Regions from separate parts of the Sphingobium yanoikuyae genome, predicted to be linked through region 2. Evidence: riboswitches for the same ligand, from Rfam matches in the RefSeq annotation. Region 2 holds a riboswitch; the other holds the start of a gene.
The links. Region 2 has a riboswitch for S-adenosylmethionine ahead of HH800_RS05420 (homoserine O-succinyltransferase). Riboswitches for the same ligand answer to the same signal wherever they lie in the genome.
Positions count from the first base shown of each region.

Region 1 (14,717 bases), 370 kb from region 2:
TGCAGCTTAGGGCTCCAAATACATCGACCATAACGCAAAAAGGCTCTCTCGCTATATAATGGCACGTTAAGCTTCAGCCCCATCCTTCCACGAGCAATCAATGCTGGCAGCGCTATAGATGAGCCATCGCACGGGCGTAAAACACTGCCCTAGATTTCATTTCGACAGCGTGACATATTTTTTAACGCGGTGATAACGTCTCTCTGGGGGGAGGGGGCATGAGTAAAACTGGCACAGAAGGAAATGATGAATGGGGGCAGCCCACTGAAACACGTTCCATCAAGTTGGACGGATCAGTATCCGCTTTTGATATCGACAGCTTCGCGACTTCCAACAAGGTCAAAATAGGAAAAGTTTCCGCCAGATGGATTGAGGCGGATAAATGCTGTCATGAGCATAAAATTAATTCTGAGTGGAAAATTGCTGTCGAGAGATAGATTCAAGATCAGTTAAAAATTAATGCAAATTATAATTTAATTTCTCATGGATGGGGGATGGTTATCGGCGAATGTGAATTGTGGGAAAATCACCCAAAAGGATTTAGATGCCGCGGAACTTTGTGCGGATCTGTGTGGGCTTGCTTCCAACGCGATGAACCTTCCTGACAATGATACGCAGCTTTTTTGATCCTGTATTATTATAAATTAGCCGACTCCTGGGCTCTTCAGTGCTACGCATCGTGGTCGTACCCGAAATGCGCTCCATTATGCGACCAGGCGCAATCACAAGCCTTGGACCGCGGGTGAAAATTCGGTCAGTCCGCTTCCCACCCACCCCGGTCACGCCGCAGGATCGGACTCCGCCGGCTTCTGCGCGCGCTGTTCATCGACAAATTCGCTGATCGCCTTGCCGCTAGCGTTGAGCAGCGGATAGGTGCGGGCGTCGGACAGCCAGTCGGGGCGGCGTGCGCCGCTGCCGTAGAATGTGTCGTAGACCAGGGAAAAGGCGAGGAAGACCAGGGTCGCGCCAATCAGGCCCTTGATCGCGCCGAAGCCGCCGCCCAGCACCCGGTCGATCGGGCCGAGCACCGACTGGCGGGTACGCTGGCCGATCGCGCGGGCGAGCAGCTTGCCAGCGCCAAAGGTGACGGCGAAGATCAGGAATAAGGCCAGCACTGCCGCCCCGCTCTCGCTGCCGACGAAGCTGGTCAGCAATTCGGTGACGGAAGCATGGAACAGGCTGATCGCGAAAATGCCCGCGACCCAGGCGATCAGTGACAGGGTTTCGGTCACGAACCCGCGCAGCAGACCGAATATGGCGCAACCGCCGATGAGGAGGAGGACGAGGATATCGACGGCGTTCATGCCGCGCTGGCTATCCGCGCCCGAGCATCTGGTCAACCAGCTGTGCAAGGGTGCGGAAGCCGCTGACCGAAATCCCCTTCACCCCGTCCGCGCCCGACGCCGGCACGAAGGCCCGGTTGAAGCCCAGTTTCGCCGATTCACGGAGCCGCAGCGGGGTGTGCGAGACCGGCCTGATCTCGCTCGACAGCGCAATCTCGCCGAACAGCACGACATCGGCGGGCACCGGCCGTTCCGACAAGGCCGACATCAGGGCAGCCGCGACGGCGAGGTCGGCGGCCGGATCGGACAGGCGATAGCCGCCCGCGACATTGAGATAGACTTCGCAGGTCGAGAAGCTGAGGCCGCAGCGCGCCTCCAGCACGGCGAGGATCATCGCCAGCCGGCCGCTGTCCCAGCCGACCACCGCGCGCCGGGGAGTCGCCCCGCTCGACAGCCGCACCACCAGCGCCTGGATCTCGACCAGCACCGGCCGCGTCCCTTCAAGCGCGGGGAAGACGGTGGCGCCCGTCACCGTCTCGTCGCGATTGGTGAGGAACAATGCGGACGGATTGGCAACCTCCTCCAGCCCTTCGGCAACCATCGAGAAGACGCCGATCTCGTCGGTGCCGCCGAAGCGGTTCTTGATCGCGCGCAGGATGCGATATTGGTGGCTGCGCTCGCCCTCGAACGCCAGCACCGTGTCGACCATATGCTCCAGCACGCGCGGGCCGGCGATGCTGCCATCCTTGGTGACATGGCCGACCAGGATCAGCGCGGTGCCACGCTGCTTGGCGAACTTGATCAGTTCCTGGCTCGACGCGCGCACCTGGCTGACGGTGCCGGGCGCCCCCTCGATCAGGTCGCTGTGCATGGTCTGGATCGAATCGATGATCAGCAAGGCTGGCGGCACGCCGTCGCTCAGCGTCGTCAGGATATCGCGCACCGATGTCGCGCTCGCCAGCTGCACCGGCGCATTGCCCAGGCCCAGCCGCTGGGCGCGCAGCCGCACCTGGTCCGACGCCTCCTCGCCGCTGATATAGGCAACGGTCAGCCCGCGCGAGGCGACCCGCGCCGCCGCCTGCAGCAGCAGGGTCGACTTGCCAATGCCCGGATCGCCGCCGATCAGCGTGGCCGATCCCGGCACGATGCCGCCGCCCAGCGCCCGGTCAAACTCGGCGATGCCAGTGCTGGTGCGCGAAGGCAGTTCCACCTTGCTGTCGAGGCCGATGAGCGTGATCGCCCGGCCGCCGCCCTGCAGGTCATGCTTGGCGGAAAAGACCGTCTCGGCCGCTTCCTCGACGATGCTGTTCCATTCGCCGCAGTCATCGCACTGCCCCTGCCACCGGCCGGAGACGGTGCCGCATTGCTGACAGACGAATTTGCGCTTTGCCTTGGCCATGGTCCACGCATAACAGAACATAAAAGGAACACAAACGCGATCTTGCATCGAGGCTGGAAACCCCCGCGCCGCTGGCGCATTGAAGCAGCATGTCCGCCACGATCCGCGTCGCTAGCTATAATATCCGCAAGGCCATCGGTACCGACCGCCGCCGTTCACCCGAGCGGGTGATCGACGTGCTGAACGAGGTGGATGCCGACATCATCGCGCTGCAGGAGGCCGACCGGCGCTTCGGCATACGCTATGCCGCGATCCCGCCGCTGCTGCTCGAGCGCCAGAGCGGCTACAAGCCGGTGCCGCTCAATGTCCAGACCGACAGCATGGGCTGGCACGGCAACGCCATCATCGTCCGCAAGGAGGCGGAGGTCGCCGCCTATGACGTGCTGCACCTCCCTTGCCTGGAACCGCGCGGCGCGACCATGGCGGAGGTCGGGATCAAGGGCGCGAATCTACGGGTGTTCGGCATGCATCTCGACCTGTCGGGCCTGTGGCGGCGCAAGCAGGCGGCGGCGGTGATCCATGCCGCGGCACAGGGCCATGCCCTGCCGACGGTATTGATGGGCGATCTCAACGAATGGAGCGCCGAACGCGGTTGCCTGGCCGACTTTGCCCGCCATTACAGCTTCGCCCCCTGCGGCCGCAGCTTCCACGCCCGCCGCCCAGTCGCTCGGCTCGACCGGATCATGCATTGCGGCCGCATCCGCCTGGTCGACAGCGGCGTCCACGAAAGCGCCGCCGCGCGCAAGGCGTCGGACCATCTGCCGATCTGGGCGGAGTTCAAGCTGGGGTGAATGCGGGCGCGTGTTGGGGGGGGACGGCAGAGGGTCTGAAGACGACCAGAATCTGACGTTCCTAGTTCCTCCCCAAGCTTGCTTGGGGAGGTGGCAGCGCGAAGCGCTGACGGAGGGGCAATGGCGCGACCTCATCTACTTGCCCCTCCACCGCCTTCGGCGGTCCCCCTCCCCAAGCAAGCTTGGGGAGGATTTCGGACGTTCCGCTATCCACCCCATTTTGTCATTCCCGCGTAGGCGGGAATCCATCCCCTGACCTTGCATCTGATCCGACGCTGTGGAGATGGATCCCCGCCTGCGCGGGGATGACGGTAAAAAAACAGGCCGTTGCTTAGCCACCCATCCATCTCCCCTTCCCGCTTTCGGACAGGGGGTGGGACATTCCGCCTCTCGACAAGGCGGCCTGGCTTTGCGATCCCTATCCCCATGAGGGAGAAGGAATTACGCCTCGCGCTCGTCTGTTATGGCGGGATCAGCCTGGCCGTCTACATGCACGGCATCACCAAGGAAATCTGGCACCTGACGCGGGCAAGCCGGGCCTTTCATGACGGGGTGGCACCGCGGGGGGCGAGCGAGGCGGTCTATCATCAGCTGCTTGCCGATATCGAGGCGGCGAGCGGCACGCGGCTGCGCGTCCTGCCCGACATCATCGCCGGCGCCAGCGCGGGCGGGATCAACGGCATCTTCCTGGCCCAGGCGATCGAGACCGGCCAGTCGCTGGAACCGCTGACCGCGCTGTGGCTGGACAATGCCGATGTCGACGAACTGCTCGATCCCGATGCCCGGCCCGCCCGCGCGCTGACCAAATTCTGGGCGACGCCGCTGGTATGGATGGCCGCGCGCCGCCCCGGCGACGCGGTCGAGCGCACGGTGGCGCCCGACACGCGCGAAGAGGTGCGGATGAAATTGTCGCGCTTCATCCGCTCGCGCTGGTTCGAGCCGCCCTTTGGCGGGGAAATATTCTCGACCATGCTGCTCGACGCGTTCGACGCCATGGCCGTCACGCCGGCCGGGCCGTCGCTGCTGCCCGACGGCCATCCGCTCGACCTGTTCGTCACCGTCACTGATTTCGACGGCCATGTGCAGAGCCTGAGCCTCAACAGCCCGCCCCAGGTGATCGAGACCGAGCATCGGCTGTCGATCGGCTTTCGCGGCCGGGGCGGCAGTGCAAGCGGCTTTGCCGATCCGGCCGAACTGGTCTTTGCCGCGCGCGCCACCGCCAGCTTCCCCGGCGCCTTTCCACCCTTCACCGTGCGCGAACTGGACCGGGTATTGAAGCGCCGCCACCGCGCCTGGCCCGGCCGCGACGCCTTCCTGGCGCGCGTGCTGCCGCGCCGGGCGGCACGGGGCGAGGCGGAGGACGCGGTGCTGATCGACGGATCGGTGCTGGCCAACGCCCCCTTTGCCCAGGCGATCGGCGCGCTCAAGAACCGGCCATCGCGGCGCGAGGTCGACCGCCGTTTCGTCTATATCGATCCCAAGCCCGGCCACCGGTCGATCCACCTCAACCGCGAGGGCGAGGAGGAGGTCGCGCCGACCGGCGAGAACGCCCCCCTGCCCGGCTTTTTCCGCACCATCTTCGGCGCGCTGTCGGACATTCCGCGCGAACAGCCGATCCGCGACAATCTGGAGGCGATCGACCGCCATTCCGCCCGCATCCGCCGCATGGGCCGGATCATCCAGGCGCTGCGCCCCGGCATCGAGGCGGAGGTGGAGGGGGCGATCGGCCGCATGCTGTTCCTCGACCGGCCGACGCCGGCGCGCCTGTCGGCCTGGCGCGGCAAGGCGCAGCAGCGCGCCGCCGCATCGGCCGGATTCGCCTTCCCCGCTTATGCCCATCTCAAGCTGTCGGGCATCGTCGAGGATCTGGCCGCGCGGCTGTTCCAGTTGAGCGGCGAGGATGCGCCGATGATGCGCGAAGCCTATCGCCAGGCGATCTGGAAGCAGGTGCGCGCGATCGGCGCCGACCAGTTGACCGAGGATGCCGGCTCCGCCGCCGCGCCCGTCCTGTTCTTCCGCACCCATGACCTGGCCTTCCGCATCCGCCGCCTGCGCTTCCTGGCGCGGCGGCTGGCCGAGACGCTGGAACTGGAGGCCGATGCCGACAGCGAGGCGGTGCAGGCGATGCACGACGCCATCTATCGCGCGCTCGCCCTCTACACCGAATGCGAGGGCAATGATTTCTACAATGACCATGTCCGCGCCGCCGCGGCGCAGGTGCCGACCGACGCCGGTGCCGCGCTGGAGGCGATGGCGCAGGCGCGTGGCCTGCGTGCCCGCGACGAGGCGGCCGACATGCTGCTGGCCGAGGCGCTCGCCAACCTGCCCAAGGCCGGGCGCCGCACCATGTTGCTGGCCTATCTCGGCTTCCCCTTCTCCGACATCGCGACCTTACCGTTGCTTCAAGGTGACGCTGTCGATGAATATGATCCGATAAAGGTCGACCGGATTTCGCCCGAAGATTGCACCGCCATCCGCGCCGGCGGCGCCAACGCCACGCTAAAAGGCATAGAATTCAACAATTTTGGCGCCTTCTTCAGTCGGGTTTATCGGGAGAATGACTATCTGTGGGGCCGGCTCCATGGGGTGGAACGCCTGCTGGATATCGTAATTTCCGCAATTCCTGCCCCAACCCGTCTTCCCGAAGGGGCGTTGCGCAACTATAGGCGGGCGGCGTTTCTGGCGATCCTCGACGAGGAAGAGTCGCGCTTGCCGCATGTTGCGGATCTGATCGCCGGACTGCGGGAGGAAATCGGGTGAAGGGGCGTTTGAAGCTGTTTCCGATGATGCTGGCGCTGGTGCTCGTCACCGGCTGCAAGGGCTCGTCCGATGACAGCGCACAGGCCGCCCCGGTCAGCACGCCGCAGCAGGTGGCCGTTGCCGTCGTCCAGCCCGATCCGCCGCCGCCCGCGCCCCCCGCCGTCCTGCCGTCGCGCCCGGCGCCGATCGTCACCGTCGGCCCGCCCGGCCCGACCAATTCGCTCGACCTGCCGCCGTCGAGCAATGCGGCCCAGCCCGCCCCCTTCCCGCGCGAAGTCACCGCCTTCATGGTCGACCGCGACAGCTGTGACCATTTCCGCGGCGAGGAACCCTATGATGCGGAACGGCGCGCCTATATCGAGGAAAGCGTCGCCGAACTCTGCTCCGGCACCGACGCGAAGCTGGCCTTGCTGCGCAAGCGCTACGAAAAAATGCCGGACGTCATCAGCGCGCTGAGCAGCTATGACGCCCGGATCGAGGGCGAGGAACCCTGAGGCCGCTTCAGGGTGACGGCGGCGTTTCGAGCGACTGAAGCGCGTTCAGCCGGAACGCATAGATGCTGCCACGACCGCCAATCTGGCCATTTCCTCCAGCTTGGCCGGCACGTCCCGCTTTGCCATCATCGCCATCGCGCCCGCCGCTACACATGCCCGGCCGCGAACCATGCGACCCGTGCGATCCGCCTGCACCAGCGGCTCCCGCTCCGCCGCCTTTTCCAGCCGCTCCACCACTTGTCAAAATGTCGCCCGCAGTAAAGATATCCGTCACCACGGGCAGGCCGATGACATAGACACGACCGCCATTGCCGCCATTTCCTCCTGCGCCGCCATTCCCGCCCGAACCACCGCGCCCACCATTGCCTCCATTGCCGGGGCCACTCTTGCAGATCTTCCAACTCGCTCGTCCGTCTCTACCATCCGCGCCGGCTCCGCCTTTGCCGCCCGAACCGCCGGCTCCCCCCGCGCCGCCCGGCACGCCTCGAAAATCAACGGCAATGCGCGCCTGGTTGATCTGCTCTGGTGTATTGATCGCCTCCAGCCGCCCAGCGACAATATAGATGTCGGGCACCGCGGTCGTGCCACCGGGGCGGCCATCGGTGCCACTGCCGCCCTGACCACCCGGACCACCATTTGCACCCGTGCGCTTGCCCTTGCGCCCGCCAGCGCCGGTTGCGCCAGCTTGGCCCTTCGACCCTGCCAGCAGCGCCATGTTGCGTTGAATGCTCAGCAAAGATTGCGGGTCTTCGATCCGCATCCGTCTGGCAAACAGCAATACCCAGGGGTGTGCGCCGGTAAATTCGATCGTCGAATTTTTCTTGAAAACCATTTCGTTGGCAGCGATCGTCTGGCCCTTCACCTTTTCGACGCCCCGTATCTGCACCGTCTCCGTGGCCCAATAGGCCCGGCCGATCGCGGCGCGCACGTCCGGCGGCAACGCGGCCAGATCGGCGGTCTCGATCGCCGCCCGCGCCTCGGCCATCGGAGCAGCCTCCTGCGCCTGCCCCGGCAGCGGCGCCATGACGCCCAGCAGCAACCATCCGATCCTCTTCATGACAGCCTTCGTCCACGCGCCGGCGCCTGTGCCGGCGGCGTGATGAAGGCCCGGATCAGCGCCTCTTTTCAATTGGCTGGACCAGACAAGATCATCCGCTTTGGAGCATCCTCAACGGATCATCCCGCTATCCGACCCCGCTGCATGATGACATTTCGATATCGTAACAAGGACATGGACGAACGCGCACCCGCGCCCGCGCGCCCATGCCCTTGCGCCTATTCGGATCAGCTTGTTGTCAGGCGGCGACCGCCAGGCAGGCTTCCCTGATGTCGCGGGCCAGTTCGTCGACCCGCTCCACCTGCGCATCCCAGGCGAACATGAATCGCGCGCCGCCGCCGATGAAGGTGTAGAAACGCCAGCCGCGCGCACGCAATGCGTCCAGCACCTCCGCGGGGGCCGACAGGAACAGCGCGTTGGCCTCCACCGGGAAGATCGGGCTGACATCGGGCAAGTCGGCGATCGCCGCCGCCAGCCGGCGCGCGCAATCATTGCCATGGCGGGCGTTGCGCAGCCAGGCACCGCTTTCCAGCAGGCCGATCCACGGCGCCGACAGGAAACGCATCTTCGACGCCAGCTGTCCCGCCTGCTTGCAGCGATAGTCGAAATCCTGCGCCAGCGCGCGGTCGAAGAAGATCACCGCCTCGCCCACGGCCATGCCATTCTTGGTGCCGCCAAAGCAGAGCACGTCGACGCCCGCCTTCCAGCTGATCTCCGCCGGATCGCAGCCCAGGCTGGCGCAGGCATGGGCGAAGCGCGCGCCGTCCATGTGCAGTTTCAGCCCCAGTTCGCGGCACACGGCGGAAATCGCGCGCACTTCCTCGACCGTGTAGACAAGGCCGGTCTCGGTCGGCTGGGTGATGGTGACGACGCGCGGCTTGGGGAAATGGATGTCGGACCGGCTGGTCGCCAGTTGCCGGATCGCATCCGGCGTCAGCTTGCCGTCGACCGAGGGCGCGGCAAGCAGCTTCGACCCGTTGGAGAAGAATTCCGGCGCGCCGCATTCGTCGGTCTCGACATGGGCGGCGGTCGAACAGATCACGCTATGATAGGATTGGCACAGCGCCGCGAGCGCCAGCGAATTGGCGGCGGTGCCGTTGAAGACGAAGAACACCTCCGCATCGCCGCCGAACAGGGTGCGGAAATTGTCGGCCGCGCGCTGCGTCCATTCATCCTCGCCATAGGCCGTTGCCGATCCGCTGTTCGCCGCGAGCATCGCATCGAGTGCCTCGGGGCAGGCCCCGGCATAATTGTCGCTGGCAAATTGCTGTGTGGAAATGGGCACGTCATGCTTCCGTCTGCTGGTGTGTGACCAAGCATCGGATCAACGTCGTCGTGGCTGCATGTCCCGTTGGATTGCCGGTCCGGCCACATCCCCCTCTTTCGAAAGGCACCACCTTGCTCGGGGAGCAGGTTGGTGTCGGACGTTGGCCCGACTCTTGATGTTGCCGGGGCGATTATCGGCCGGGCGATGCCGCGTCAAGCGTCAGCGCAGCAGTGCCTCTATCCCCTTCGCCAGATCGATGTCCCGTTGCGACAGGCCGCCGGCATCATGGGTGGTGAGCGTGATTTCGACGCGGTTATAGACGTTGGACCATTCGGGATGATGGTCCGCCTTTTCCGCCAGCAGCGCGACGCGCGTCATGAAGCCGAAGGCGGCGACGAAGTCGGGAAAGGTGAAGCTGCGCGCGATCCCGTCCGGTTCGGCGACCGCCGTCCATTCGGGCAAATCCGCCAGCGCGATCGCCCGTTCCGTTTCGTTCAGTCTGGCAAGCATTTCTCTATCCTGCGTTATTTCTTTCGCCTATGTGACAGCCATGCCTGACACTGGTCAATCGTTCCGCTTCGCCCCTACCCCACAGGAAATCGAGACACTCGCGCTGGAGGCCCTGAGCCGCCTGCCCGAGCCCTTCCGTTCCTATCTCTCCAATGTCGTGATGCTGGTCGAGGATTTCGCCGACCCCGATGTCCTGAAGGAGATGGAGATTGACGATCCGTTCGGCCTGACCGGCCTCTATAGCGGCCGTCCCTTCGGGCAGGAGGCGCAGACCGGCGACCTGCCGCCGACCGTGCATCTTTTCCGCCGCCCGCTGCTCGACGAATGGGTCGAAACCGGCGTGCCGCTCGAAGCGCTCATCACCCATGTCGTGGTGCATGAAATCGGCCATCATTTCGGCCTGTCGGACATCGACATGCATGTGCTGGAGGATATGGTCGCCCCATGAGCGGCGCGGCGCTGCGCCTGTCGGGCCTGGCCTGTCTGCGCGGCGGACGCCTGCTCTTTGCCGGCGTCGACCTGGTGCTGGCGGCCGGCGGCAGCGCCTTGCTGCACGGGCCGAACGGCATCGGCAAGTCGAGCCTGCTGCGCCAGTGCGCCGGATTGCTGCCCATCTATGCCGGTACCATCGATCGACAGGGCGGCGTCGCGCTAGCCGACGAGCGGCTGGCGCTCGACATGGAATTGCCGCTCCACCGCGCGCTCGGCTTCTGGGCACGGCTCGACCGGGTGGATGCGGCCGCGCTCGACCGCGCACTCCTCGCCATGGCACTCGCCCCCTTGCGCGACGTGCCCGTGCGCATGCTTTCCACCGGCCAGCGCAAGCGCGCCATGCTCGCCCGCGTGATTGCCAGCGGCGCGGATATCTGGCTGCTCGACGAACCGGCCAATGGCCTGGACGATGCGTCGGTCGCGCTGCTCGGCGCCGCGGTGGCGGACCATCTGGCGGCCGGCGGCATCGTCGTCGCCGCCTCGCACCAGCCTTTGCCGCTGACCGATCCGGTTCGGATCGAGATGGCCGCCCATGTGCCGGACCCGGCGCAGGAGGCGTCATGCGACTGATCGCCCTGCTCGTCGCCCGCGACCTGGGACAGGCCTGGCGCTCGGCCGGGCTGTGGCTGCCGGTCGCCTTCCTGTTGCTGGTCGCCAGCCTCTATCCCTTCGCGGTCGGTCCCGACGCCGCCCTGCTCGCCCGCACCGGTGGCGGCATGCTGTGGATCGCGGCGCTGCTCGCCAGCCTGCTGCCGGTCGACCGGCTGGTCGCGCCGGATCGCGATGCCGGCATCCTGGACCAGATCGCGCTGCGCGGCATCAGCGAGGAGATGGTGGTGATCGCCCGGCTGATTGCCCATTGGCTGGGTTTCGGCCCGCCGCTGATGATCGCCGCCCTGCCCGCAGCCGCGCTGCTGAAGCTGGACGGCGCGACGATCCTGACGCTGGAGGCCGGGCTGCTGATCGGCACCCCCGCGCTTGCCGCGCTCGGCCTGCTGGTGGCGACGCTGACCGCCGGACTGCGCTCGTCGGGCGCGCTGGCGGGCCTGCTCGCCCTGCCGCTGGCGGTGCCGCTGCTGATCTTTGGCGCGGGCACACTGGGCGATGGCAGCGGCGCCGCGTTCAAATTCCTGGGCGCCGCCTCCCTGCTGCTGGTCGCGATCACACCGATCGCGGGCGGCGCGGCGATCCGCGCGGGCCGGGAATGAGGTTTGTGCAACGCGCAAGGCGTTGACATTGGCGGGCCGCAATGGTCCCATGCTGCATCGCAACAAACTCCGATAGCGGGGCATGCCCGCCAAGCGCGAGGTGCCCGATGCCCGATCCGACTGCCGAGCCGCAAAGCCGCCTGATCGACCTGGCCCTGCAGGGCGGCGGCGCCCATGGCGCCTTCACCTGGGGCGTACTCGACCGCCTGCTGGAGGAACCCTGGCTGCGGATCGACGGCATATCCGGCACGTCGGCCGGGGCGATGAACGCGGCCGTGCTGGCGAGCGGCTATGCCCATGGCGGCGCGCCGGGTGCCCGCCGCGCCCTCACCCGCTTCTGGAGCAAGGTATCGGACGGGGCAATGTTCAGCCCGTTCCGCCGCAGTCCGCTCGACATAGCGCTCGGCCGCTGGACGCTCGATTATTCGCCGCTCTATGTCGGCATGGACCTGATGGCGCGGCTCTGCTCGCCCTATGATCTCAATCCGGGCGGGTTCAACCCGCTGACCGACATCCTCAACGAATGCGTCGATTTCGACCATCTTGCCGCCAGCCCGATCCGCCTGTTCATCACCGCGACCAGCGTGCGCACCGGCCAGGCCCGCGTGTTCCGCAATGCGGAGATCACCCCCGACGTGCTGCTCGCCTCCGCCTGCCTGCCGACCATGTTCCACGCGGTCGAGATCGATGGCGAGGCCTATTGGGATGGCGGCTATTCGGGCAATCCGACGCTGACACCGCTGGTGCGCGACTGCGATTCGGACGACACCATCCTGATCCAGGTAAACCCGGTCGAGCGCGCCACCGACCTCTATGCCGCACGCGACATTGCCAGCCGATTGAACGAGATTTCCTTCAACGCCGTGCTGTTGCAGGAAATCCGGATGATGGCGCTGCTGCGCCAGGTCGCCGACCCCGGCCATGGCGAAGGCGAGAAATGGGCGAAGATGCGCATCCACCGCATCGCCAGCGCCGACATGCTGCAATTCGGCCATTCGTCCAAGCTGAACGCCGAATGGGCTTTCCTGTGGAAGCTCAAGAAGATCGGGCGCAAGGCGGCGGACGATTTCCTGAAGGATCATGGCCAGGCGATCGGCCGGGAATCGACGCTCGATATCGACGCGCTGCTCGCCCATGTCTGAGGCATTGAGCTTCCTAGGCATATTGGTCGCGCTCGGCGCGCTGATCGCCATGGCCTATCGCGGCTGGAGCGTACTGTTCCTCGCCCCGGCGCTGGCGATGATCGCCGCCAGCTTTTCGGGCTATCCGATGCTGGCGAGCTGGACCCAGATCTTCATGGTCGCCGCCGCGGGCTTCCTCGCCCAATTTTTCCCGCTCTTCCTGCTCGGCGCGATCTTCGCCAAGCTGATGAACGACAGCGGATCGGTGCGCACCATTGCCGACGCCATGATCGGCTGGCTGGGGTCCGGCCGCGCGATCATGGCGGTGGTGCTGGCCGGCGCGATCCTGACCTATGGCGGGGTCAGCCTGTTCGTCGCCTTCTTCGTGCTGGTGCCGATGGCACAGGCGCTGTTCCGCGCCGGCAACATCCCCCGGCGGCTGGTGCCGGCTACCATCATCCTGGGCACATCGACCTTCACCATGACCGCCCTGCCCGGCACGCCAGCGATCCAGAATGTCATTCCCATGCCCTTCTTCGGCACCTCCATCTATGCGGCGCCAGGCCTGGGCCTGATCGCCGCGGTCATCATGCTCGCCGTGGGCCTGGGCTGGCTGCTGCGGGCACAGGCGGCCGCCGCCGCCCGGCAGGAGGGCTATGATCCCAGCCTGTCCCCCGTGGCGCCGGTCGACAGCGCGCGGATGCGCGAGCATACGACGACGGCCTCCACCTTCGACCCCGCAGAGATGGACAAGGGTGCGCCCACCGACGACCGCCCTTCGCTCGGCATCGCCTTCCTGCCGATCGGCGTGATGATCGGCTGCAACCTCATCCTCTCGCTCTGGCTGTTCCCGACCTGGGACGCGCCCTTCCTGGCGGAGCCTTTATGGGGCAGCACCAGCCTGGGCGCGGTTGCGGGCATATGGTCGGTGACGGCGGCGCTGATGATCGCGACGCTCGCCATCATCCTGTGCAACCGGGCGCGCCTCGTCAGCCTGCGCAACAGCATCGATTCGGGCGCCAACGCCGCCGTGCTGCCGATCATCAGCGTGGCGAGCCTGGTCGGCTTCGGCGCGGTGATCGCGGCGCTGCCCGCCTTCCACATGATCCGCGACTGGGTGCTGGGCATGGGGGGCGGGCCACTGGTATCGCTGGCGGTGGCGACCAACCTGCTCGCCGCGCTCACCGGGTCGGCCTCGGGCGGGCTCACCATCGCGCTGGAGGCGCTGGGGCCGACCTATATGGACATCGCCGCCCAGACCGGCACCGATCCCGCCATCATGCACCGGGTGGCGGTGATCGGGTCGGGCACGCTCGACATATTGCCGCATAATGGCGCGATCGTCACCCTGCTGGCGCTGAGCGGCGTCACCCACCGCGAATCCTATCTGGATATCGCCATGGCCGGCATCGTCAGCTCGCTTGCGGCACTGGTCGCCGTCATCCTGATCGGATCGACGATCGGCAGCTTCTGATCCCTTCGCTCCTTGGCCGGGTCGACAGGCGCGCGCGCATCGGCCATGGGCTGCGCCATGTTCGGCATTATCGCATCCCTGTTGTTCGTCCTGATCTGGTCCACCGGCTTCATCGTCGCCCGCGCGATGGTGCCCCATGGCGCGCCGGAGCTGATCCTGGCCGCGCGCCTGTGCCTGACCGCGCTGCTGCTGGGCGCGCTGGCGCTGCATGGGCGCCAGCCCTGGCCGCGCGGCCGGCAATTGGGGCTGCATCTGGCGGCAGGCGCGATGCTGCATGGCCTTTACCTGACGCTCAGCTGGTGGGCGGTCAGCCATGGCATGCCGGCCGGCATCATGTCGCTGCTGGGCGCGACCCAGCCGCTGATGGTCGCGGTCGCCAGCGTCGCGATCCTGGGCGAGCGCTTGCCCGCGCGCGCCTGGACCGGCCTTGCCATCGCCATCCTGGGCGTCGGCTGCGTGCTGATGCCGGCGATCGCCAAATCAGGCGCGGGCGCGATCACCCTGATCCCCGCCGTTGCCGGCATCGTCGCGGTGCTGGCGATGACCGGCGGCACGCTGATCCAGCGCGGCACGATCGGCGGCGATCCGATCTGGGTGTCGGGCGCGGTGCAGAATGCCGGCGGCGCGCTGGTGGCGATCGCCGCCACCCTGATCGTGGGCGAATGGCGCTGGGACAACAGCCCGATGATGTGGATCGGCCTTGGCTGGTCGGTGCTGGGCCTGTCGGCGGCCGGCCTGTCGCTGCTGGTCTGGCTGGTGCGCACCCAGGGGCCGACGCGCATGTCGATGCTGTTGCTGCTGGTGCCGCCGCTCGCCGCGGTCGAGGCCTGGCTGCTGTTCGGCGAGAAGCTCGGCCCGGTG
Region 1 covers NZ_CP053021.1:670,291-685,007, reverse strand. Annotated here, with positions in the region: gene HH800_RS03640 (hypothetical protein) at 219-437, shown strand; gene HH800_RS03635 (CvpA family protein) at 780-1,304, opposite strand; gene radA (DNA repair protein RadA) at 1,315-2,682, opposite strand; gene HH800_RS03625 (endonuclease/exonuclease/phosphatase family protein) at 2,772-3,473, shown strand; gene HH800_RS03620 (patatin-like protein) at 3,900-6,233, shown strand; gene HH800_RS03615 (hypothetical protein) at 6,230-6,727, shown strand; gene HH800_RS03610 (hypothetical protein) at 6,735-7,784, opposite strand; gene HH800_RS03605 (threonine aldolase family protein) at 8,023-9,069, opposite strand; SAM-I-IV-variant riboswitch at 9,127-9,235, opposite strand; gene HH800_RS03600 (4a-hydroxytetrahydrobiopterin dehydratase) at 9,271-9,561, opposite strand; gene HH800_RS03595 (metallopeptidase family protein) at 9,602-10,009, shown strand; gene ccmA (heme ABC exporter ATP-binding protein CcmA) at 10,006-10,623, shown strand; gene HH800_RS03585 (heme exporter protein CcmB) at 10,614-11,261, shown strand; gene HH800_RS03580 (patatin-like phospholipase family protein) at 11,369-12,403, shown strand; gene HH800_RS03575 (GntP family permease) at 12,396-13,856, shown strand; gene HH800_RS03570 (DMT family transporter) at 13,902-14,717, shown strand, end outside.
Region 1: another riboswitch for S-adenosylmethionine. It lies ahead of HH800_RS03605 (threonine aldolase family protein); the one in region 2 lies ahead of HH800_RS05420 (homoserine O-succinyltransferase).

Region 2 (14,717 bases):
CACCATCGCCACCGATCCATTTTCAGCGATCAGGCTCGGCGCGAAATCCGCCGACTTGGCCTCCAGCAGGGCGGCGATGCGGAACATGAGGTCGCGCCTCTTGTCGCCGGGCATCGCACGCCATGCGGGGAAAGCCTTGCGCGCGGCGGCCGTGGCCCGGTCGACATCCTCTGCATCTGCCAACGCCAGTTCCTGCGTCACCTTGCCGGTGCCGGGATAGACATGGGCGTGGCGCGCCGGGCCGGTGGGCACTTCGCGCTGTCCGCCAATGATGATGGGGTGACGCGGCAATGCGTCGGTCACGGGATCCCTGAACGCCATGGCTCTCTCCTTCCGGCGCGGCAAGCGCAGCGGCACCGCTCCAGGACCGGGCGGCGACTCTTAGAATTGATATTAATGTGCATATTATTAGATCATCAAGGCGATCACACTCAGTATCGCCCTTGCGAAATATCAATCAATATGCACATTAATTCATATGAGCCTAATCCAGCAAAATGACCTGACGGAACCGGCGATCGGCAAACGGCAGATCGTCCGCCATACCGCCGACGCCCTGCGCCGGCGCATCCTTGCCGCGCCGGCCGGCGAACAGATTGGTTCACTGCAAACTCTTGCCCGCGAGCTTGAAGTCGGCATCGTCACGGTCCAGCAGGCTGCACGCATCCTGGAGCATGAGGGCTTGCTGGAGGTTCGGCGCGGGCCGGGCGGCGGCTATTATGGCCGACGACCGCAAATGGCCGATCTGGAACGGATGCTGGGCGCCTATCTGTGCGGCGAGCCGGGCTCCTGGCGCGAGATACTCGACATCACCTCGCTACTGTTCAACCGGCTCTGCGCCGCCGCCGCGCGATGCGACGACCAGGCCCTTCATAAGCAATTGCGCGACCTGCGAAACCAGATCGATGCGTGCGACAGCTTGGACAGGCTCGGCCAGTTGGAAGGCCAACTGCAGGACATATTGTTCAAGATGGTCAGCCAGCCCCTGTTCGAGTTGCTGACCCGTGTCGCGCTGGGGAGCGCGCGCGATGTGGAGCGCGACGGCACCGGCGCCGCCATGTTCGATATCAGCATATGGCGCCACGGTCGTCTGCGCATCATCGACGCGATCGCCGATCATGACCCCGCCCTCGCCCATTTCGAGGCCGATCGGCAAAATCGGCAGGTTCTGGCAACCCTGTGCGCATTCGACCGCCTTTGAAGCAACATCACGCGCGACAAAGTAATGCGTTCGGGTGCCACCGACAGGCACGCGCCGCTGATGGCGCCGTCATGATCCATGCATCGGCCATTTAGCCACTTTGCCAACTGTGCGACTTTTACACCATTTAGCAAAAAAGCATCGTCGAACAGATATCCACTCGCAATAGCATTGACAATGCGAATAGGTCGCAATAGCAGCCCCTGCAACAATCGAAAGGGGTTCTGAAACAATGGCGAAATATGGAAACACTCCATCCTTCCTCGCACTGAGCTGCGTCGGCGCAATGGCCTTCGCATCCGGCGCAAACGCACAGGATAATGGCCAGGGCCAGGCACTGGGTGGCGTCACGGTCACCGACACGGCGATCGACGACAACTCCATCAAGGTGGAAAAGCCCGAATCTCCCAAATATGTTCGTCCCCTGCTCGACACGCCGCAGACCATCACGGTGATCGGCAACCAGACCATCCAGAAGCAGAATCTGCTCACCCTGCGCGACGTGCTGTCCACCGTTCCGGGCATCACCTTCGGCGCGGGCGAAGGCGGCGGCGGCTATGGCGACAGCATCAACCTGCGCGGCCAGAGCGCCAACACCGACATCAGCATCGACGGCGTGCGCGACAGCGCCCAATATAGCCGCACCGACCCGTTCAACCTGGAGCAGATCGAGGTCACCAACGGTGCCAACTCCGTCTATGGCGGTTCGGGCGCGATCGGCGGCAACATCAACCTGGTGACCAAGCGTCCCAAGGCCGACAGCGAAACGCTGGTGCAGGGCGGCATCGGCACGTCGGAGTATTATCGCGCGACCATCGACAGCAATGTCCGCGTCAACGACCTGATCGCCGTGCGCCTCAACGCCATGTATCACGAAAATGACGTGCCCGCCCGCCAGGTCGACCGTTACGAGCGCTGGGGCGTCGCCCCGTCGGTCAAGCTGGGCGTCGACGGCCCGACCTCGGCCACGCTGATGTTCGTCCACCAGGAAGACAAGAACACGCCGCTCTATGGCGTGCCCTATTACAAGAATGCGGTCTATGACGGCCCGCTGCCCGGCGTGCCCTATAGCAGCTATCTGGGCTATCCCAATCTCGACAAGCAGGACCAGACGGTCGATCAGGCGACCCTGATCTTCGACCATCAGTTCAGCGACACCGTATCGCTGCGCAACCTGTCGCGCTGGCAGCATGTCCAGCAGGATCTGGTGGTGAACCCGCCCCAGGGCGCCTATTGCCTTGCCAACGGCACCAGCGCGACGGGCACGGCCTGCGCCGCCGGCCAGCAGCCGGGCTATTATTATCCCAGCGGTCCGCGCGGCGGCTTCCGCAACTCGGACAACCAGTCGCTCTACAACCAGCTCGACCTGACCTTCAACATCCCGGGCGGCCACACGCTGGTGATCGGCACGTCGGCGATGCAAGAAGATTATGTCCTGGATAACGGCAATGTGGAACGCAATCCGGGCGGCGCCACGCCCAACCCGACGCTGAACCCGATCCCGATCGGCGTGCCGACCGATTATACCGGTCCCGTCAACGCGATCCAGTCGGGCCACCAGGTCGGCGACACGTTCAATTTCGCAGCCTATGCCTTTGCCGCGGCAAAGATCGTCGACCAGCTCGAACTGAACGGCGGCATCCGCTGGGAGCATAACCGCGCCCGCTTCCGCTCCGACACGATCGCGACGCCGGCTCTTGGCGGCGCGTACACCACCGGCGCGCAGCAGAATGCGACCGACAACCTCTTCTCCTACCGCATCGGCCTGGTGTTCAAGCCGGCAGAAAATGCCAGCCTCTATGCCGCCTATGCCAACAGCCTGACGCCGACTTCCAGCACTGTGCGAGCCGGCTGCGGCACGGCGTCGATCGACCAAATCGACCTTGGCCTCGAACCCTGTGGCGTCGATCCGCAGAAGGCCGAAAATTTCGAGATCGGCGGCAAGATCGACCTGTTCGACAACGGCCTGCAGCTGACCGCCGCGCTGTTCCGCAACAAGCGCACCAATTATTCGGTGGCCAGCAACAATCCTGCGATCGGCAACCTCAACGTCAATGACGGCCGCAACAAGGTGGACGGCATCACGCTGGGCGCAACCGGCAACATCACGTCCAACTGGACGATCTTTGCCAACTACACCTATCTCAAGAGCAAGGTGCTGCAGAGCATTTCGGACTATTGCCTTGCAAATCCGGGCAAGTTCTACACGCCTACCGGCGCGACCCAGCCCGTTACCTGCGCCATGTCCGATCCGCAGGCCGGCAATCCGCTGACCAACACGCCCAAGCATTCGGGCAGCCTGTTCACCACCTACACCCTGCCCTTCGGGCTGCAGCTGGGCTATGGCCTGACCTATCAGGGCAGCTGGTACCTCAGCAATTCGAGCACCGCGACGATGTACAAGGCGGACGATTATCTCGTTCACCGGGCGATGCTGTCCTACACCTTCGCGGAGAAGCTGACCGCCCAGCTCAACGTCCAGAACTTCACCAACGAAAAATATTATACCAGCATCCGCAACAATGGCTGGGCCAATCCGGGCGAAGGCCGCTCCTGGGTGCTGACCCTGGGCTACAAGCTCTAACCCCTCCTCTCCCCGCCAGGCCGGCCATGCCCTCCTCGACATGGCCCGGTCTGGCGAACGGAACGCCCGCAGCCCGCTGCGGGCGTTCTTTTTTGCCTGACGGGCATGGCGATGGCAGCGCCGCCTGCTAAGGGAAGCGCCATGACCGCCACCGCCGATCTTGCCATCCGCCTGCGCCGCGCCAGCTTCAACCGGGCGCTCGCCGATGCCGACCTAGCCGCCATCGGGCCAATCCTGGCACAGGATGTCGTGATGGTGACGGGCACCGACAGCGGCGTCATTACCGGGCGCAAGGCGCAGTTGATGGCCTGGAAGCGCGAATTTGCCGCACCCGACCGCAGCATCTACACCCGCACGCCCGACACGATCCTCGTCTCGCCCATCGAACCGATCGCCTTCGAACATGGCCATTGGCAGGGCGCCGCCGCCTCGTCCGGCATCCTCATCGCCTCGGGCGCCTACACCGCCAAATGGCGGCAGATTGGCAGCGAGTGGCTGATCGAGGCGGAACTTTACCTGACCCTGACCTGAAAAGTCCGCGACTTCCCTTGCCAAGACGAGCGGCCACGCTCTTCGTGCAATAGTTAATAAAATATTGCCGCACTGGCCCGACAGGACTATGGCGCCCCCACCCTGTCCTTGGCGCTCCGGCGCCGGAGTCGGGGCCGACAATCCAGAGAGCGGAAGGGGGGACTTCGCCACGCGTCACGCAATCCATTGTGACGACATGCGAAGACTTGGCGTTATCTATTATGAAAAATACCGGTTTCATGGTTTCGGCGTCGCTGGCGCTGCTGGCCGCCGCCCCCGCTTATGCCTCCCCAGTCACCGGCACCGACGCGCTGCGCGAATGGAATCTGATCGTGCTGGGCGACCTCAGTTCCTCTTCCGAAGTGGAGGGCCGCACCTTCGTTGGCGGCGACCTCACCGGCACCTCCTCCAGCTACCAGATCAGCACCCCCGCCACGTCCGCCACGGGCCAGGCGGGCCTCACCGTGGTCGGCAATGTCACCGGCGGCATCAAGAATTTGAACAACGGGTCGGGCGCACTGGTCGGCGGTAATGTCGAAAGCGGCTTCAACCTCAATGGCGCGGCCCAGACGGTGAAGGTTGGCGGCACCATCAGCAACACCAATATCAACCAGAACAGCGTCCAGTCCGGCCTGGCTACGTCGGACCCCGGCTTCGCATCCAGCCTGGCGACGCAGGGCACGGTGCTGGCCGGCAGCATGAAACAATTGTCGACCAACCTGTCGGGCCTGGCCGCCAACAGCGACATGGTCATCAGCGGCAGCCGCGCCACCTTCAACGCCAGCCCCGACGCCAACGGCCTGGCCGTCTTCTCGATCAGCGCCGCCGATCTCGACAAGGTGGGCGAGATCGCCTTCAACCTGAACGGCGCCGACACCGCGATCGTCAATGTCAGCGGCAGCGCGGTCAGCCTCAACGACAATTTCCTGGGCGGCACCGCCAATCTGGGCGAACATGTGATCTGGAATTTCGGCGACGCCCAGTCGCTCGACCTCACCAACAGCTGGGGCGGATCGCTGCTCGCGCCCTGGGCCGATGCGACCACCGCCAACTATATCCAGGGATCGGCCGTGTTCGGCAACCTGACCCAGAATGGCGAGATGCATCTGGGCACCTATACTGGCGGCTATACCCCGCCGATCGATCCGCCGACCGGCAGCAGCTCGGGCGGCACGCCGGTGCCCGAAGCGCCGGGCTGGACCCTGTTCCTGCTCGGCATCGTCGGTGTGCTGCTGGGTCGCCGCCTGATCCGCAAGACCGCCTGAACCGCCCTTTATCGCGCTTTTCCGTCCCTTCAGCCTCGGCCAGACGCGGGAAACGGACGGACTGGCGCAGCGCCCTTCTGATCGCCGCCGGGCGGCGGCACAGGGAGCCATTGTTTCACAATCTTTGCAGATCGCCGCTTTCCCATGAAAATGCCCCGCTTCTTCTCCTCGACCGCCTGCGACATGGCGATCGATCTTGGCACCGTGAATACCGTCATCCACGCCCGCGACCGGGGCATCGTGCTGAACGAACCCTCCGTCATCGCGATCGAGACCATTCGCGGCATCCGCAAGGTCAAGGTGGTGGGCAATGAAGCCAAGCTGATGATGGGCAAGACCCCGGCCAATATCCAGGCGATCCGCCCGCTGCGCGACGGCGTGATCGCCGACATCGACGTGGCCGAACAGATGATCAAGCATTTCGTCGAGAAGGCGCAGGACGGCGGGCGTTTCGGCCGCCGCTATGATGTCGTGATCTGCGTACCGACCGGCTCCACCATGGTCGAGCGCCGGGCGCTGCGCGATGCCGCCTCCAACGCCGGCGCGGCGCGGGTGCAGTTGATCGAGGAACCGATGGCCGCGGCGATCGGCGCCGGCCTGCCGGTCACCGAACCGCGCGGCGCGATGGTGGTCGATATCGGCGGCGGCACGACCGAAGTGGCCGTGCTGTCGCTCAACGGCATCGCCTACAGCAATTCGGCCCGCGTCGGCGGCGACAAGCTGGACGACGCGATCGCCTCGCACATCCGCCGCGTCCATAACCTGATGATCGGCGAAGCCACCGCCGAGCGCGTCAAATGCGCGATCGGCTGCGCGACCCCGCCCGATGGCGAGGGCGAGCGGATCATCGTCAAGGGCCGCGACCTGGTGAATGGTCGCCCGGCCGAAATGACCATCAGCGAAGCGGAAATCTGCGACGCCCTGTCCGAACCGGTCGGCCAGATCGTCATGGCGGTGATGACCGCGCTGGAACAGACCGCCCCCGAACTCTCGTCCGACATCATCGACGAGGGCATCACCCTGACCGGCGGCGGCGCGCTGCTGCGCCGGCTGGACGAGGCGCTGTCCGAAGCCACCGGCCTGCCCGTGCGGATCGCCGACACGCCCTTGATGTGCGTCGCCATGGGCGCCGGCAAGGCGCTGGAAGACCGTGCCTATGAAGGCGTTCTGACCATGTCCTGATCGGCGCACAGCGCCCCGACGATGGTTGGCGCGCATCGCTTGCCCGCCCCGCCACATCGGCGCTTGCCAGCACCGCCAAATGCCGCCAAGCAAAACCCCGGATAAAAGAGGATGAGCGGGCGGATGAGCTATTATGACGTTCTGATCGTGGGGGCCGGCCATGCCGGCGCGCAGGCGGCGATCTCGCTGCGCCAGCACGGCTTCGAAGGCTCGGTCGGCATGATCGGCGACGAGAAAGATCCGCCCTATGAGCGTCCGCCTTTGTCCAAGGAATATTTCGCCGGCGACAAGAGCTTCGACCGCATCCTGATCCGCCCCGCCGCCTTCTGGGACGAGCGCAAGATCGACATGCTTCTGGGCAAGCGGGTCAGGAGCGTCGATCCGGTCGGCAAGTTCGTCACCGTCGGCGACGCGGAAATCGGCTATGACAAGCTGATCTGGTGTACCGGCGGCAGCCCCCGGATGCTCACCTGCAGCGGCGCCGAAGCCGCCAATGTCCATGCCGTGCGCCGTCGCGACGATGTCGACGCGATGATGGCGAAGATCGACAGCGTGAACCATGTCACCATCATCGGCGGCGGCTATATCGGGCTGGAGGCGGCCGCCGTCCTCTCCAAGTTCGGCAAGACCGTCGTCCTGCTCGAAGCGCTCGACCGGGTGCTGGCCCGCGTCGCGGGCGAGGATCTCTCGCGCTTCTATGAGGCGGAACATCGCGCCCATGGCGTCGATCTGCGCACCGGCGCGAAGATGGACTGTATCGCGGTCGAGGACGGCCGGGCCACCGCGGTGCTGATGCAGGATGGCGAGCGGATCGAGACCGACATGGTGATCGTGGGCATCGGCATCGTGCCCGAAACCGGCCCGCTGATCGCGGCGGGCGCGGCCGGCGGCAATGGCGTCGATGTCGACGAATATTGCCGAACCTCGCTGCCCGATATCTATGCCGTGGGCGATTGCGCATCCCACGCCAACCGCTTTGCCGGCGGCGCGCAGATGCGCCTCGAATCCGTTCAGAACGCCAATGACCAGGCCAAGACCGCCGTCGCCCACATCCTCGGCAAGGAAGAAGCCTATGACGCCGTCCCCTGGTTCTGGTCGAACCAATATGATCTCAAGCTCCAGACCGTGGGCCTCTCGACCGGTTTCGACCAGACGGTACTGCGCGGCGATCCCGCCACCCGCAGTTTCTCGGTCGTCTATCTGAAGGGCGGCAAGCTGATCGCGCTCGACTGCGTCAATGCGGTCAAGGACTATGTCCAGGGCCGCGCCCATGTGCTGTCCGCCGCGCATCTCGATCCTGCACAACTGGCCGATGCCGGCATCCCGCTCAAGGAAGTGGGCCTGGCCTGATCGGTCGGCGACGACGCGACAGTCGGATTTTCCTACGAAGTTCACAGTGTCGTCGCCCCGTTTTTCGCCATTTTCCCTGCTTAGGGTCATCGGAAAGCGACGGCGGCGCGACAATCGCGCGCCTGTGAAGCGACACCGACGCGCCAGCGAAGCGACGATCAGGCGACCAGGACGCGACAGACTTGTTGCGGCAGGACGCTGCAGCAAGGTCGATATCGGGGCAATGGGAGCGGCCAATTCCATCCCACAGGGTGGACCAGAAATATGCCGAGTAGGGAAGCCGGCCGCTTAGCGCGCTCGATAATCGGAATCTCCCGCTTTTTTTTGAACCCGTCGCTCCTTTGAGCGGCAAGTCGAAAGTCGGATGCCCCGATCGGACGAATGCTGATCTAGGCTCGTCCTTGATCCAAAAATACTCGCACCGCATGAAAGGCCCAGGGAACATCTTCCCAAAAGCCCGATGGCTCGCGTGGGAACCTATCACGAATGTCAGCCAGAACCGGCGCGACGTCTGGCGCAGCCAATCGCAGTAGCCAGCGGTCTAGCTGCACCCCGGCTCGAGCCGCGCCACAAAGAACGCTCTCGGCAGCCCATCCGATCCAACCTTCATCTGCTTCTGCAAGATCGCTCGCCAGGGCCAGTTCAAACCACGCTCCGACGAACATTTCGATCACAGCTTTTTCATGCGGTGGCCAGGAGTCCCATCCCGCGAGCGACAGCTTGCCCAGCACTATCTCGGGATTGTTGGCATTCGCTGGATCAGACACTGAAACGTCCAGAATGCGCGGCAGCAGATAGCGAAAGTCCTGCTCGTCACCAACCGTCAAGAACGCACCCGAAACATAGCGCCAGAGAGCCATGCCGCTGATTTCACGCAATGGGGTAGCGAGCAAGACATCGGTGCCGCGCGTATCGATACAGCAAGGGCAGCCTTCGATCGTTGACGGCGCCGGCATCTCGAAAGTGCGATACACGGCGTCCAGCGCCTCGCTGGCGCGGATCGTAGCTTGAGCTAAGACGCCCTTGTTCATGAGGCCAGAATGACCGGCAAACGGGCGCGATGCGAGCAGAATCTGACGTTTCCCACTCCCCTCCCTTTCAGGGAGGGGCCGGGGGTGGGTGCGCCGCATAGCGGCGGCCTACGGTCGATCGGGCAGAATCTCGCTGCGCTCGCCACCCACCCCAACCCCTCCCTGAAAGGGAGGGGCTATCTGTCGTCCCCATTCTGCCGTCGCTACCCCCGAAACCGGGTCTCGCTTGCCAGTTCCCATGGTCCGCCGCGATAGTGCCAGGCGGCCAGGCCCGCGATCGCCAGCGGGCGGGGATGGAAATCGGCGCGCAATCGGTCGGCCAGCGCCCGCGCGACCCTGGGCTCCACCTTGTTCTGCACGGTCAGATGCGGGCGAAAGCCGGCCTGGTCCTGCGGCGTCAGCAGGCCTGTGAAGGCGTCCGCCAATTCGCCACGCAACGCCGCCAGATCGGGACTGTCGATGCGATAGGCGACCCCCTGCCCCAGCAGCAACACATCGCCCAGCCGCGCCCGTGGCGCCGGGCCGGCGCATATCTGTTTCATCCGCGTCCTGAGTTCCGGCAGCAGCGAAGGCGGCAGATGATGGAACAGGGTGACATGCGCCGGCACCTGATTGCGTTCGGGCGGAAAATGGGCGCGGCGCAAGCCATCCGCCCAGGCGAAATCGGCGGCGCCCAGCAGCGCGGTGACAATGATCGGATCAGCCAGAACCGCCTCCCTGCAACGCGATGGCGGACTTTCGCCCGGCCGGGACAGGCTATATGATGACAGATGCCGCGCCCGGCAAGCAGACGCGGCCCAGGAGGGGAAGCATCATGCGCGCACCGGCATCCTTCGTCATCATCGCCGTCATCCTGCTGCTATGGAACCTGATGGGGGTCGCTGCCTTCGTCATGCAATATGGCGCCGATCTTGGCGAACTCGCCAAAACCGATCCTGACACCGCACGCGCCTTTGCCCAGATGCCCGGCTGGGCCTGGGCCGTCTATGCGGTGGCGGTGGGCGCCGGCACGCTGGGCGCAATCGCCCTGCTGCTGCGCCGTCGCGTCGCCGTGCCGCTGTTCCTGCTGTCGCTGCTCGCGGTGATCGTCCAGTTCGGATACACGTTCCTCGGCACCGACCTGCTGGCGGTGAAGGGCGCGGGCGCGGCGATCTTCCCGGCGATCATCGTCCTGATCGGCATCGGCCAGTGGCTCTACGCCCGCAGTCAGGCGGCTAAGGGCCTGCTGCGCTGATCGGCGCCGATCAGGCCGCGCTCTGCAATATCTCCTGGCCGATCATGTCCACGTCGAACGGCGCGGTCTGGTAGAGATCGTTGATCCAGTTGCCGAACAGCAGATGGGCATGGCTGCGCCAGCGATTTTCCGGCGGGCGGGTCGGGTCGTCGTCGGGAAAATAATGGGCCGGCATCTGGCGGCCGCCGTCGCGCGCATATTCGTCGCCCAGGGTGCGCGTGTCATATTCGACATGGTTGAACATGTGCAGGAAGCCATGGCGCGGATCATGGACCAGGCAAGGCCCGGTCTCCGCGCTGTCGGCCAGCAATTGCAGCCCGCGATCGACCGGCAGCGATTCCCGCCGCACTTCCGACCAGCGCGACACCGGGATCGAGAAATCGTCCGAAAAGCCCCGCAGATAGGGCGAGGCCGGGGCATGGTTGCGATGGCGGAACACGCCGAACGCCTTGCGCTCCAGCGCATGTTTCTCGACCCCGTGGAAATGATGGAGCGCCGCCTGCGCCGCCCAGCAGATGCTGAGCGAACGATGCACATGGGTCTGGGTCCAGTCGAAGATCGCGCGCAGTTCCTGCCAGTAGCTCACCTCCTCGAACGCCAGATGCTCGACCGGCGCGCCGGTGATCAGGAAGCCATCGAACCGCTCGTCGCGCACATCGGTCCAGGCGCGGTAGAAGGACTGCATATGATCGGCGGAGGTGTTGCGCGACACATGGTCGCTGATCCGCACCAGCGTCAGTTCCACCTGCAACGGCGAGGCGCCGAGCAGCCGCGCAAGCTGCGTCTCGGTATCGATCTTGTTGGGCATCAGGTTCAGCAGCGCGATCCGCAGCGGGCGGATATCCTGCCGCACCGCATCCGCCTCGCCCATCACGGCAACGCCCTCGGCTTCCAGCGTGCGGCGGGCGGGCAGGTCGTCGGCAATCTTGATCGGCACGTCTCGTCAGTCCTTCCTGTCGGGGCGACGATCGGTGGCTGAGGTCCGCTTTGTTGCCGGATCGGCCACATCCTCCCGGATCGGGAGTGCCACCTTGCCCGGAACGGCAGGTTGGCGTTGGGCGTCGCCCCAACTCTTGATGCTGGACTGTCTCTAGCGCGCGCCGGGCCATGTGGCAAGCCCGGCTATATATCGACCAAGCCGGGCTTTACAGCTCGCCCCGCGCGCGGCGGATCTCGAACCACTTGCGCACATTCTCATTATGCTGCTGATAGGTGTCGGCAAAGATATGGCCGCCCTTCCCGTCCGCGACGAAATAGAGCGCATTCGTCTCCGCCGGGTGCAGCACCGCCAGGATCGACAGCCGGCCCGGATTGGCGATCGGCCCCTTGGGCAGGCCGGTCATCGCATAGGTGTTGTAGTCGTTGACGTCGGCGATCTCGGACTTCTTGATCCGGCGCCCGAGCGGCTTGCCCCTGGTGATCGGATAGATGATCGTCGGGTCGGCCTGCAGCATCATGTTCTTGCGCAGACGGTTGCTGTAGACGCCCGCGACCATCGGCCGCTCCTTGGCGATCGCGGTTTCCTTCTCGACGATAGAGGCGAGGATGATCGCCTCCTGGGGCGACTTGGCGATCGTGTTGGGCGCGCGTTCGGCCCAGAGCTTCGCCAGCGCCTTGTCCATCGCCGCCTGCATCCGCTTCAGCACCGCGGCGCGCGGCTCGCCCTTGTCGAAGGCATAGCTGTCGGGCAGCACGCTGCCCTCTTGCGGCACCGCGACATCGCCGGTCAGCTCGTCATTGGCCATCAGCCGTTCCTGCACCAGGATCGACGGCATGCCTTCGGGGATGGTGACCAGCCGGGTCAGCGTCTTGCCGCCCTGCAGGATCGACAATATCTCGCGGTTGCTGGCGCCCTTGGGCACCACGAACTCGCCGGCCTTGATCGGCTTGGCGCCGCCAAAGACCTTCGCGCGGGTCAGGAAGGCATCGGCCGAACGCACCGCGCCAGCCGATTTCAGCAGCACCGCGGCATCGGACAGGGTCGATCCCTCCGGCACGACGATGCTGATATTCTGGGTGGCCGGCCCCGTCTCGGTCCAGCCATGGACGAAGCGGAAACCGACAAAGGCGACAACGGCCAGGCCGATCAGAAGGATGATGCAGCCCAGTCGCCGCACCGGATTTGCGCCGGATCGTCTTGCCATCATCCCAACTGCCCGACCCAAATAATGCCCAACCGGCTATGGCTTACATGATCCTCCCCTTTTCAGGGGAGGATCAGGCGTATCAGATCGCCTTCATGATGAGCGAGGCGTTGGTGCCGCCGAAGCCGAACGAGTTGTTCAGCACCGCGCGCACCTTGCGCTCCTTGGCGACGTGCGGGACCAGGTCGACGCCCTTGCAGCTTTCGCTCGGCTCGTCGAGATTGAGCGTCGGCGGCACGATCTGGTCGCGCATGGCGAGGATGCAGAAGATGCTCTCCACCGCGCCCGCGCCGCCCAGCAGGTGGCCGATCGCCGACTTGGTCGACGACATCGACATGCTGCCCAGATGATCGCCGAACAGACGCTTGACCGCGCCCAGTTCCAGTTCGTCGCCCAGCGGGGTCGAGGTGCCATGCGCGTTCACATAGTCGATATCTTCCAGGCTGAGGCCCGAGCGCTTGAGCGCCATCTGCATCGAACGGAAACCGCCATTGCCTTCCGGGTGCGGCGCGGTGACATGATAGGCGTCGCCGGTCAGGCCATAGCCGATGACTTCGGCATAGATTTTCGCGCCGCGCGCCTTGGCCCGCTCATATTCTTCCAGCACGACCACGCCCGCGCCTTCGCCCATGACGAAGCCGTCACGGTTGACGTCATAGGGACGCGACGCCTTTTCCGGCGTGTCGTTGAAGCCGGTCGAGAGCGCACGCGCCTGGGCGAAGCCGGCAATGCCGATCGGGCAGATCGCGCTTTCCGCGCCACCCGCCAGCATCACGTCAGCATCGTCCATCGCGATCATGCGCGCAGCGTCGCCGATCGAGTGGGCGCCGGTCGAACAGGCGGTGACGACGGCATGGTTCGGACCCATCAGGCCGTACTTGATCGAGACCTGGCCCGAGATCAGGTTGATCAGGCGGCCATGGACGAAGTGCGGCGAAACCCGGTTGGGGCCCTTGTTGGCCAGCACCAGCGATTCGCTTTCGATGCCCGGCAGGCCGCCGATGCCCGAACCGATCGAGCAGCCGGCGCGCAGGCGCTCTTCTTCCGACATATTGTCCAGGCCCGCGTCGCGCAGCGCCTGGCTGGCGGCGGAAATGCCATAGACGATGAACGGATCGACCTGGCGCTGGATCTTGTGGTCGACGTCCAGCGAGGCGTCATAGCCATATTCATGATCCGCCGGCTTCACTTCGCAGGCGATGCGGCACTTGTAATCGGTGGCGTCGAAGCGGGTGATCGTCGCCGCGCCGGATTTCGACGCGATGATGTTCTTCCAGGTGGTTTCGACATCCCCGCCAAGCGGGCTTACCATGCCAAGGCCGGTTACGACGACGCGACGCATATGCTTGCTCCGAAATTCCAATTTTTGGTTCCGTGCCGCTCATCTAGGCGTTCCACACGCACTTGTGAACGGCAGGCCAGATACGAAAAGGCTCCCCAAGCTCCGGGATCACCGGACAGGAGGAGCCAATCCTTGTGCAAGGAGGGCGGCCCGCCACTGAGGGCAGGCCGCGAAGCCCTTAGGCCTTGCTGTCGATATAGTCGATCGCGTCCTTGACGGTGGCGATCTTCTCAGCCGCATCGTCCGGGATTTCGACGCCGAATTCTTCTTCGAACGCCATCACCAGTTCAACGATGTCCAGGCTGTCTGCGCCCAGATCGTCGATGAAGCTGGCGTCCTCGGTCACCTTCTCGGCTTCGACGCCCAGATGCTCGACGACGATTTTCTTTACGCGATCCGCGGTCTCACTCATGAGTGGTCCTTCTTACTGGGTATCGTTGGTGGTTCTGAATAACCGTTAAGGCATTGCCCTAGTGCCAAGCCCCGATAGAGGCAAGAGGGAAGCCCGCCAAGCCCCTAGATGGAGGAACAGGTGCGTTTCGGCAATAAAAAGCCGGAAAAAACCCGGAAACAACGGGTTGTTTACCAAAATTTCAGCCGCTTGTGCCAGTCAACAGCGATGATCGACCGCCTGTGCCCCGACCAGTTCATCACCCCCGAACGGGTCCGAATGACCGCCTGGCTGATGCTGGCTGCGACGCTGATCGGCCTCACCTACCTGTTCGCGACGGCGCATGGCACGGTAGATTCGCTCGGCCGGCCGCTTGGCACGGACTTCTCCAACGTCTGGACGGCGGGATGGATGGCCGACCATGGCCAGGCCGCCCAGGCATGGAACTGGCCCGCCCATCAT
Region 2 covers NZ_CP053021.1:1,038,079-1,052,795, reverse strand. Annotated here, with positions in the region: gene HH800_RS05470 (aldehyde dehydrogenase family protein) at 1-321, opposite strand, end outside; gene HH800_RS05465 (GntR family transcriptional regulator) at 479-1,201, shown strand; gene HH800_RS05460 (TonB-dependent receptor) at 1,434-3,785, shown strand; gene HH800_RS05455 (nuclear transport factor 2 family protein) at 3,927-4,316, shown strand; gene HH800_RS05450 (choice-of-anchor A family protein) at 4,538-5,581, shown strand; gene HH800_RS05445 (rod shape-determining protein) at 5,726-6,763, shown strand; gene HH800_RS05440 (NAD(P)/FAD-dependent oxidoreductase) at 6,887-8,113, shown strand; gene HH800_RS05435 (hypothetical protein) at 8,503-9,144, opposite strand; gene HH800_RS05430 (2'-5' RNA ligase family protein) at 9,348-9,851, opposite strand; gene HH800_RS05425 (sugar transporter) at 9,959-10,378, shown strand; gene HH800_RS05420 (homoserine O-succinyltransferase) at 10,389-11,315, opposite strand; SAM-I-IV-variant riboswitch at 11,355-11,463, opposite strand; gene mltG (endolytic transglycosylase MltG) at 11,524-12,495, opposite strand; gene fabF (beta-ketoacyl-ACP synthase II) at 12,605-13,864, opposite strand; gene HH800_RS05405 (acyl carrier protein) at 14,043-14,276, opposite strand; gene HH800_RS05400 (glycosyltransferase family 87 protein) at 14,484-14,717, shown strand, end outside.